3 regions of the Bacillus sp. AL-1R genome follow, and region 3 is predicted to be linked to each of the others. Evidence: riboswitches for the same ligand, from Rfam matches in the RefSeq annotation. Region 3 holds a riboswitch; each other region holds the start of a gene.
What was found. Region 3 has a riboswitch for cobalamin ahead of ACSBO6_RS12650 (ABC transporter substrate-binding protein). Riboswitches for the same ligand answer to the same signal wherever they lie in the genome.

Region 1: linked by a shared signal. The riboswitch ahead of ACSBO6_RS08765 ((2Fe-2S) ferredoxin domain-containing protein) and the one ahead of ACSBO6_RS12650 (ABC transporter substrate-binding protein) in region 3 are both predicted to bind cobalamin.
Region 2: linked by a shared signal. The riboswitch ahead of metE (5-methyltetrahydropteroyltriglutamate--homocysteine S-methyltransferase) and the one ahead of ACSBO6_RS12650 (ABC transporter substrate-binding protein) in region 3 are both predicted to bind cobalamin.

What each region holds. Positions count from the first base shown of each region.
Region 1 covers NZ_CP197469.1:1,858,869-1,861,143, forward strand. Annotated here, with positions in the region: cobalamin riboswitch at 235-423, shown strand; cobalamin riboswitch at 600-785, shown strand; gene ACSBO6_RS08765 ((2Fe-2S) ferredoxin domain-containing protein) at 915-1,298, shown strand; gene cobJ (precorrin-3B C(17)-methyltransferase) at 1,350-2,275, shown strand, end outside.
Region 2 covers NZ_CP197469.1:1,689,345-1,691,619, reverse strand. Annotated here, with positions in the region: partial or broken gene metE (5-methyltetrahydropteroyltriglutamate--homocysteine S-methyltransferase) at 1-1,240, opposite strand, end outside; cobalamin riboswitch at 1,387-1,586, opposite strand; gene ACSBO6_RS07875 (amino acid permease) at 1,810-2,275, opposite strand, start outside.
Region 3 covers NZ_CP197469.1:2,683,511-2,685,785, forward strand. Annotated here, with positions in the region: gene ACSBO6_RS12650 (ABC transporter substrate-binding protein) at 1-861, opposite strand, end outside; cobalamin riboswitch at 986-1,159, opposite strand; gene ACSBO6_RS12655 (ATP-binding protein) at 1,298-2,275, opposite strand, start outside.

The DNA.
Region 1 (2,275 bases), 820 kb from region 3:
CACTGGATTTTACAATAAAGTTGCAAAAAACTATAATTTTATAATAAGATACCGTAATAAATCTATTGATATTATTTTTTTGTTTTAAAGATTAATTTCGAATGATCCCCATATTACTTTCAATTACATTTGAAGTTATTGGATGGTAGCGTTTTCTCATATGACGTTATTAAACTCTTGAAATATTAAATCTAATAGACTAGTATATTAATAGCTAATAAATTAAATACAAATTTGCAAACATTCAGTTAAGATGCCTTAGGGCTTAATAGGGAATCTGGAGCATTACCAGAACTGTCCCCGCAACTGTAAGTGTGGACGAAATAGACAAACCACTAAAAACGTTTATTAGTACGTTTTTGGGAAGGGTCTAAAGTAGGAAGATACACAAGTCAGGAGACCTGTCTTAGCTTTTTTAGTTTCGATTTCTTCGGGGGTTGAGAAGATGAAGCGTTTGGACAAAAAGGCTTATTTATTAACTTTCTTTGTGCTGACGTTTTATCCGTTCAACTTTTGTTGGACGGATTTTTTGTTTTATTGCTTCTAAATCTTTTTTAATTTTTATTGTATGCCTATAGAAGAAACAAGTCTTTTTAACAATTGAATAGATTAGGATTGGTGCACTTTGGAAATTAGTGCTTAATAGGGAAGTACGGTTTAAATCCGTCACGGTACCCGCCACTGTAAGGGGGAGTTCTTTTGCAGATGTCACTGAAGGAATTCGGGAAGACGCAAGTAGAATGATGAACCTAAGTCAGGAGACCTGCCTATACCTAATAGCTTGAAATAACCTACGGGAACATAGGTAGAAGTGCTGAACTTACATCGCTAATTTTTTTTGTGTGTATATTTTTCTGCATCCCTATGTCCATAGGGGTGCTTTTTTTTGAAAAAAACGAATAGGAGTGAGTGACATGACTACTTGGAATTTGCAAGGGACGAAACAGCATGTATTAATTTGTAACGGTAGCAGCTGTATGAGAAAGGGTGGGGAGGAAGCAACTCAAGCGATCCGGAATGAAATCACCAATTTAAGCTTAGATTCGATCGTACATACAACAAGAACGAGATGTAATGGGAGATGTAAGGATGCTCCCGTTGCCATCGTCTATCCGTCTGGGGCTTGGTATAAAAACGTTACCCCAGAAGTGGGGGCTACCATTGTAAAAAGTCATCTGGCAGAAGGTCATTGCCTAAAGGAGCATTTGATCTATCAATATTCCGATTCTGGATTCATACATCCAGAAGGGTCGGAATGCATCGAAGGAGTACAAAAAGCAGTTAAAGAAAAGATTTAACAACGAGTAACTGGATACTAGTTTTTAAATTGTGGAAGGTGGCGTAATAGAGTGAAAGGCAAATTATTGGTTATAGGATTTGGCCCTGGTGACGAAAAACATATTACCGGACGGGCAAAGGAAGCCATAAAAGAAAGTGATATCATCATTGGTTACAAAACCTACGTTGATTTAATTAAGGGATTAATAACTGGAAAAAAAATCATTAGCACAGGAATGACTGAAGAAGTGAGCCGTGCCCAGGAGGCTGTAAAACAAGCTGAGCTTGGTTACACGGTAGCTGTCATTTCGAGCGGTGATGCCGGTGTATATGGAATGGCAGGACTTGTTTACGAAGTTCTAATTGAAAAAGGATGGAAAAAAGACTCAGGGATAAGAGTGGAGGTAGTCCCTGGCATTTCAGCCATCAACTCTTGTGCTGCTTTATTAGGCGCGCCGGTTATGCATGATGCTTGTACGATTAGTTTAAGTGACCATTTAACACCTTGGAGCTTAATTGAGAAACGAATCGAAGCGGCCGCTCAAGCCGATTTTGTAATTGCCTTATACAATCCAAAAAGCGGGAGAAGAACACGGCAAATCATGGAAGCACAAAGAATTCTATTAAAATATCGTGCACCAGACACACCTGTAGGATTAGTAAAGAGTGCATACCGTGATAGTCAAAAGATCGTTATAACCAATTTGCAAGAGATGTTAGAACATGAAATTGGCATGTTAACCACCGTTTTAATTGGCAACTCTTCAACGTTTTTCTACGATGAATTGATGATCACGCCGCGCGGTTATCAGCGGAAATATACTTTAAATCAAGTAATTCAGCCGTTGAAACCGCATCAGCGTCTGCAAAAGGAAGCCGAACCATGGGCACTAGAGCAAACAGAAGATGTAATGCCGCAAAACAAGAAACTAGTCACTCCAATCTCTGTGAAAGAGTCGTCAAGAGAGTTGGCTGAGGAAGCTTTGCAAATGATTGT
Region 2 (2,275 bases), 990 kb from region 3:
ATGGTACTGGTCTTCTAAAATCTTCTTCATTAATCGATTCTAATTCATTCAGAGTTTCGTTATTTTTTTGGCTTAGTTGTTTTAAATTTACTAAACAATTACTTGCATATTTAACTTCATTTTCAACTAAGTTCGGATTGTAAATAAATAAACTTTTTAGTAAAACTAACTCTTCTAATTTTTCATTGGCAAACGATAAAGCTTCAAACAAAGTATCATTTAATAAATTCTCTTCAACTTTTGTAACTGGTACGTGAAGCAAACTACAAGATGGTTGAATCCACCAATCTTTTGGACTTATTTCCTTTTTAAGAGAATTTAAAAAATCAATAGATTCATTTATATCATTTCTCCAAATATTCCGTCCATTAATGATTCCTACACCTAGTACTTTGTCTTTTGGAAACCCGTACTCAAGAATCGACTGTAAGTTACCATCTTTACCGTGAACAAAATCAAGACCAATGCCTGCTACAGGAAACGAAATTAGTTCTTTATATTGTTCTACTGCTTCAAAGTAAGTTTGAAGCATAATTTATAATGAAGGGACAGCTTTTGCAATTTGTTCATAAATTTCTTTCATAAAATGAATATCTTCGCTTGATTCTTCTAAAACAAAACATGGTTCATCAATTTGTACCCACTCAACACCTTCATTCTCAAGCTCTTTAAGCATTTGAATATAAAGATTTACTAGATGATTTATTATGTTTCGTTTTTCTTCTTCTTTGTAACCTTTTGCTAACTGTACAAATGTATAGATTCCTAGAATGACAGGTTTTGTTTTTATACCAAGCTCAGTTAATGCCTCTTTGTATGCTTCTAATGGCTTATTGAATAATAATCTATGTTGCTTGTCTTTTTGATATTCAGGGACGATATAGTGATAGTTTGTATTAAACCATTTTGTCATTTCACAAGCTACAATGTTTTTACTACCTCTTGCTAATGCAAAATATGTATCTAGGCTTGGCCTTTCATTTATTTCACCAAATCGACTAGGGATCCAACCAAACATCGTTGCAACATCTAACACATGATCATAAAACGTAAAATCATTTACAGGAACTAGTTCCACACCTAAATCATGCTGTTTCTTTATTGAGTTTAATCTCAGTGATTTCATTTCTTGTTCAAATTCTCTTTGATCAATTTTCTTTTGCCAAAAGCTTTCTAACGTTTTTTTCCATTCACGATTTTCACCAATTCTCGGATATCCTAAATTACTTATGTGCACCATTTCTCCCTCTCCTTTTAACTAAAATAAAAAAGCATTTTTATCTCATATGAGACAAAAATGCCTTTAAGTTGGAAAACATAAATAATTAGAATACGTTAACTTAAGCTTTCTTTCCATAAGGCACCTCCCTATCTCTCGTAGGTCAAACAGCGTCGTTAGAATAGGCAGGTCTCCTGACTTAAGAATCTTTGTAAATAAAAGCCTTCCCTATATTAATAAGTGGCATCTTATTATTTACTCCTCTATTACAGTGGCGGGACCGTGTTGGAATTAAACCAAACTTCCCTTTTAAGTAAATGATTTTCAAACTTTGAAATTCATTTACACCTATTCCCTACTATTTAGTTTTAATCATTTTGTCATAAAATGCAAAAATAGTCAAAATATTTATTTTTTATTTTACGTGCAATTAAAAAAAATTCATTTTTAGTTTTATGAATACTGTAAATTTAGTTATTCAGACAATAAAAAACATTCGTATGAAAACCTCATCAGTTTAATGACTGATTGATCTATTCATACGAACGCATTATTTGTTTAAAGGAACATCCTTTTAACTAAGAAATTAATTAGTTAGCTATTTTTTCATCTGTTTGATCATTTAAAGGTTTACGTTTTCCGATACCAAAAGCATAGAAACAAATAACAAGAATTGCTAAGAAAATAATCCCTACAATAAGTGAAATACGTGTATCATCATTAAACCACATACCGATTAATACCATAACTAAATACGCTAAAGTTAAGTAGTTCGTAAATGGTGCAAAAGGCATTTTAAAAGGATGATTCTTAATTTCATCTCCCATTACTTTTCTGAAACGAATATGACTAATTAAAATGACAAACCAAGGAATCATCCCAGGTAGTACGCTTGCACTATATACATATACGAATAAGTTCTTTGGTGCAATAAAATTTAAAATAACGCCGATTACTAAACCAACTAGTACACCGATCGTACCAAATAAAGGCACCCCGTGCTTTGAGACTTTTGTAAAATATTTAGGTGCTTGTCCATTTATACCTAATGTATAA
Region 3 (2,275 bases):
AACACGTTTATTTTTAATGGCATTTACTGTTTTCCAGTTTTTTCTATTCATTATCGTTTTTTCTAAGTTTGGAGCGTAATCTCCGTAAGTTGTTAAAATCACATCAGGATTGGCTTTAATCGCTGATTCTTCACTATACAGTACCCATCCTTTTTCGCTTTCAGCTATGTTTTTAGCATGAACAATTGAAATCATTTCATCAAGGAATGTACCTTTACCTGCTGTATATATTTCTGGTGGTCCTGATATTTCAAGCCAAACCTTTGGATTTGAATTTGCTTTAGCTGTTTTTTTACTAATTTCATCTAATTTTGTTTTCATATCAGTTACAACCTTTTTCGATTGCTCTGTTTTTCCTGTTATTAGTCCAACTTGTTGAATCGTATCATACACATCATTAATAGTTGCAGCATTTTTCACGACAAAAACATTAATCCCCGCTTGTTTTATCTGTTCTATGCCGTCAGCAGAAATTCCTAAACTTGATTCATGTGCTAAAACTAAATCAGGTTTTAATGAAATAATCTTTTCAACATTATATGTCATATCGGCATTACTTCCGCCAACTTTATCTATTGATTTTACTTCTTTTGGATAATTGTCAAAATCCGTTACACCGACTACATTTTTGCCATCACCAATAGAAAACAAGATTTCCGTATTACTCGGAATAAGTGATACGATTCTTTTAGGTGCTTCTTTAAAACTAATTTCTTTATTCGTTGCATCTTTTACAGTCATTGGAAAAGTTGCTTGTTCACTCTTATGTACATTCGATTTTTTTTGTGTCGTATCGGTATTACAACCAAATAATCCTAAACACAAAAACATAATGATCAAACTAGATAAAACCTTTTTCATATAAATCCTCCTAATATAATTGGAAAGCATAAAAAAACCCCATTCATTTTGAACGGGGCTGAAACAACAAATATATACAAGAAGTCTTGCAACTGCTGCTTCAAATTCTTACTCCCCGAAGAATTGAACAAGGATGAATTTAGCAGGTCTACTGACTTTGTTTCAACCTACTCCGACCTTCCCATTCTAAAAAGAACAGTGGTTATTCGTTTCGTCCACATTACAGTTGCGGGGACAGTTCTGGATTCTACCAGATTCCCTTTTAAGCAATACTTGCACTAAACTCATCAATCATTCATTTATTCAATCGTAAAATAAATTGGGTAAGAATTCAATTACTTTATTTATTTGTTTTGTTAATCCCTAATCTTTTGTTGTATTCCTGAAGGTAATTCGTCACTAAATAGTTTTAAAAATTGTTTTATATGAAACAAGATTACTCTACATCTTTTTCGTTCATTCGTAAATTATGCGGTATTTTAACTTTAAATGTCGTTCCCTGTCCTACTTCACTATAGACCTGAATAGATCCACCATGTGCTGTTACAATATTTTTAACGATTGCTAAGCCTAAACCCGTTCCACTTCTACCTCTAGTACGCGCTTTATCCGCTTTATAAAAACGTTCAAATACAAATGGTAAATCTTCTTTTGAAATCCCTGCACCTGAATCAATAAAATTAAATGTAGTTGATCTTTCATTTTGATTTACAGAAACAATGATTCTTCCATTTTCATTTGTATGTCTTATTGCATTATCGATTAAATTTGTAAAAACCTGTTCCATTCGATCTTCATCTATGTAGATATTTAAATGTGGAATGTTATCGATTTCACCAAATAGTTTAATATTCTTTTCCTTTGCTAATCCTTTAAACTTACGTAAAATACGATCTACAAATTGGACTAAAGGAACAGACTCTCTATTTAATTCAGTAAAACCGTTCTCCATTCTTGCTAAATCTAACAAATCATTTACTAATCGACCCATTCTAAGTGACTCATCATAAATGATTTGAGACAAATCTTGCATTTCCTCTTTGGATTCAGCTACACCATCAACAATCGCTTCGCTATAACCTTGTAATAAAGAAATAGGTGTCCGTAGTTCATGAGAAACATGCGCTATAAAGTCTTTTCTCATTTTTTCTAAACGTCTTTGCTCTGTAACATCTCGAATTACCGCTACAACGCCTCTTATATTTTTTTGGTTATATAGAGGAGACATTAAAACTTGCCAATTGCCTTGATCGAAATTTAATTCAATAAATTGCTTTTTCTCACTTTCAACTACTAATACAAATAAATCTAATAGCTCCTTCGTTAAAACAAGTGAAGAGTTTTCTTCTAAATAATCATCATTAAGCATTTTCAAAAAGCGTTCAGCTGGTGGATTTGAAGTTACAATCTGACC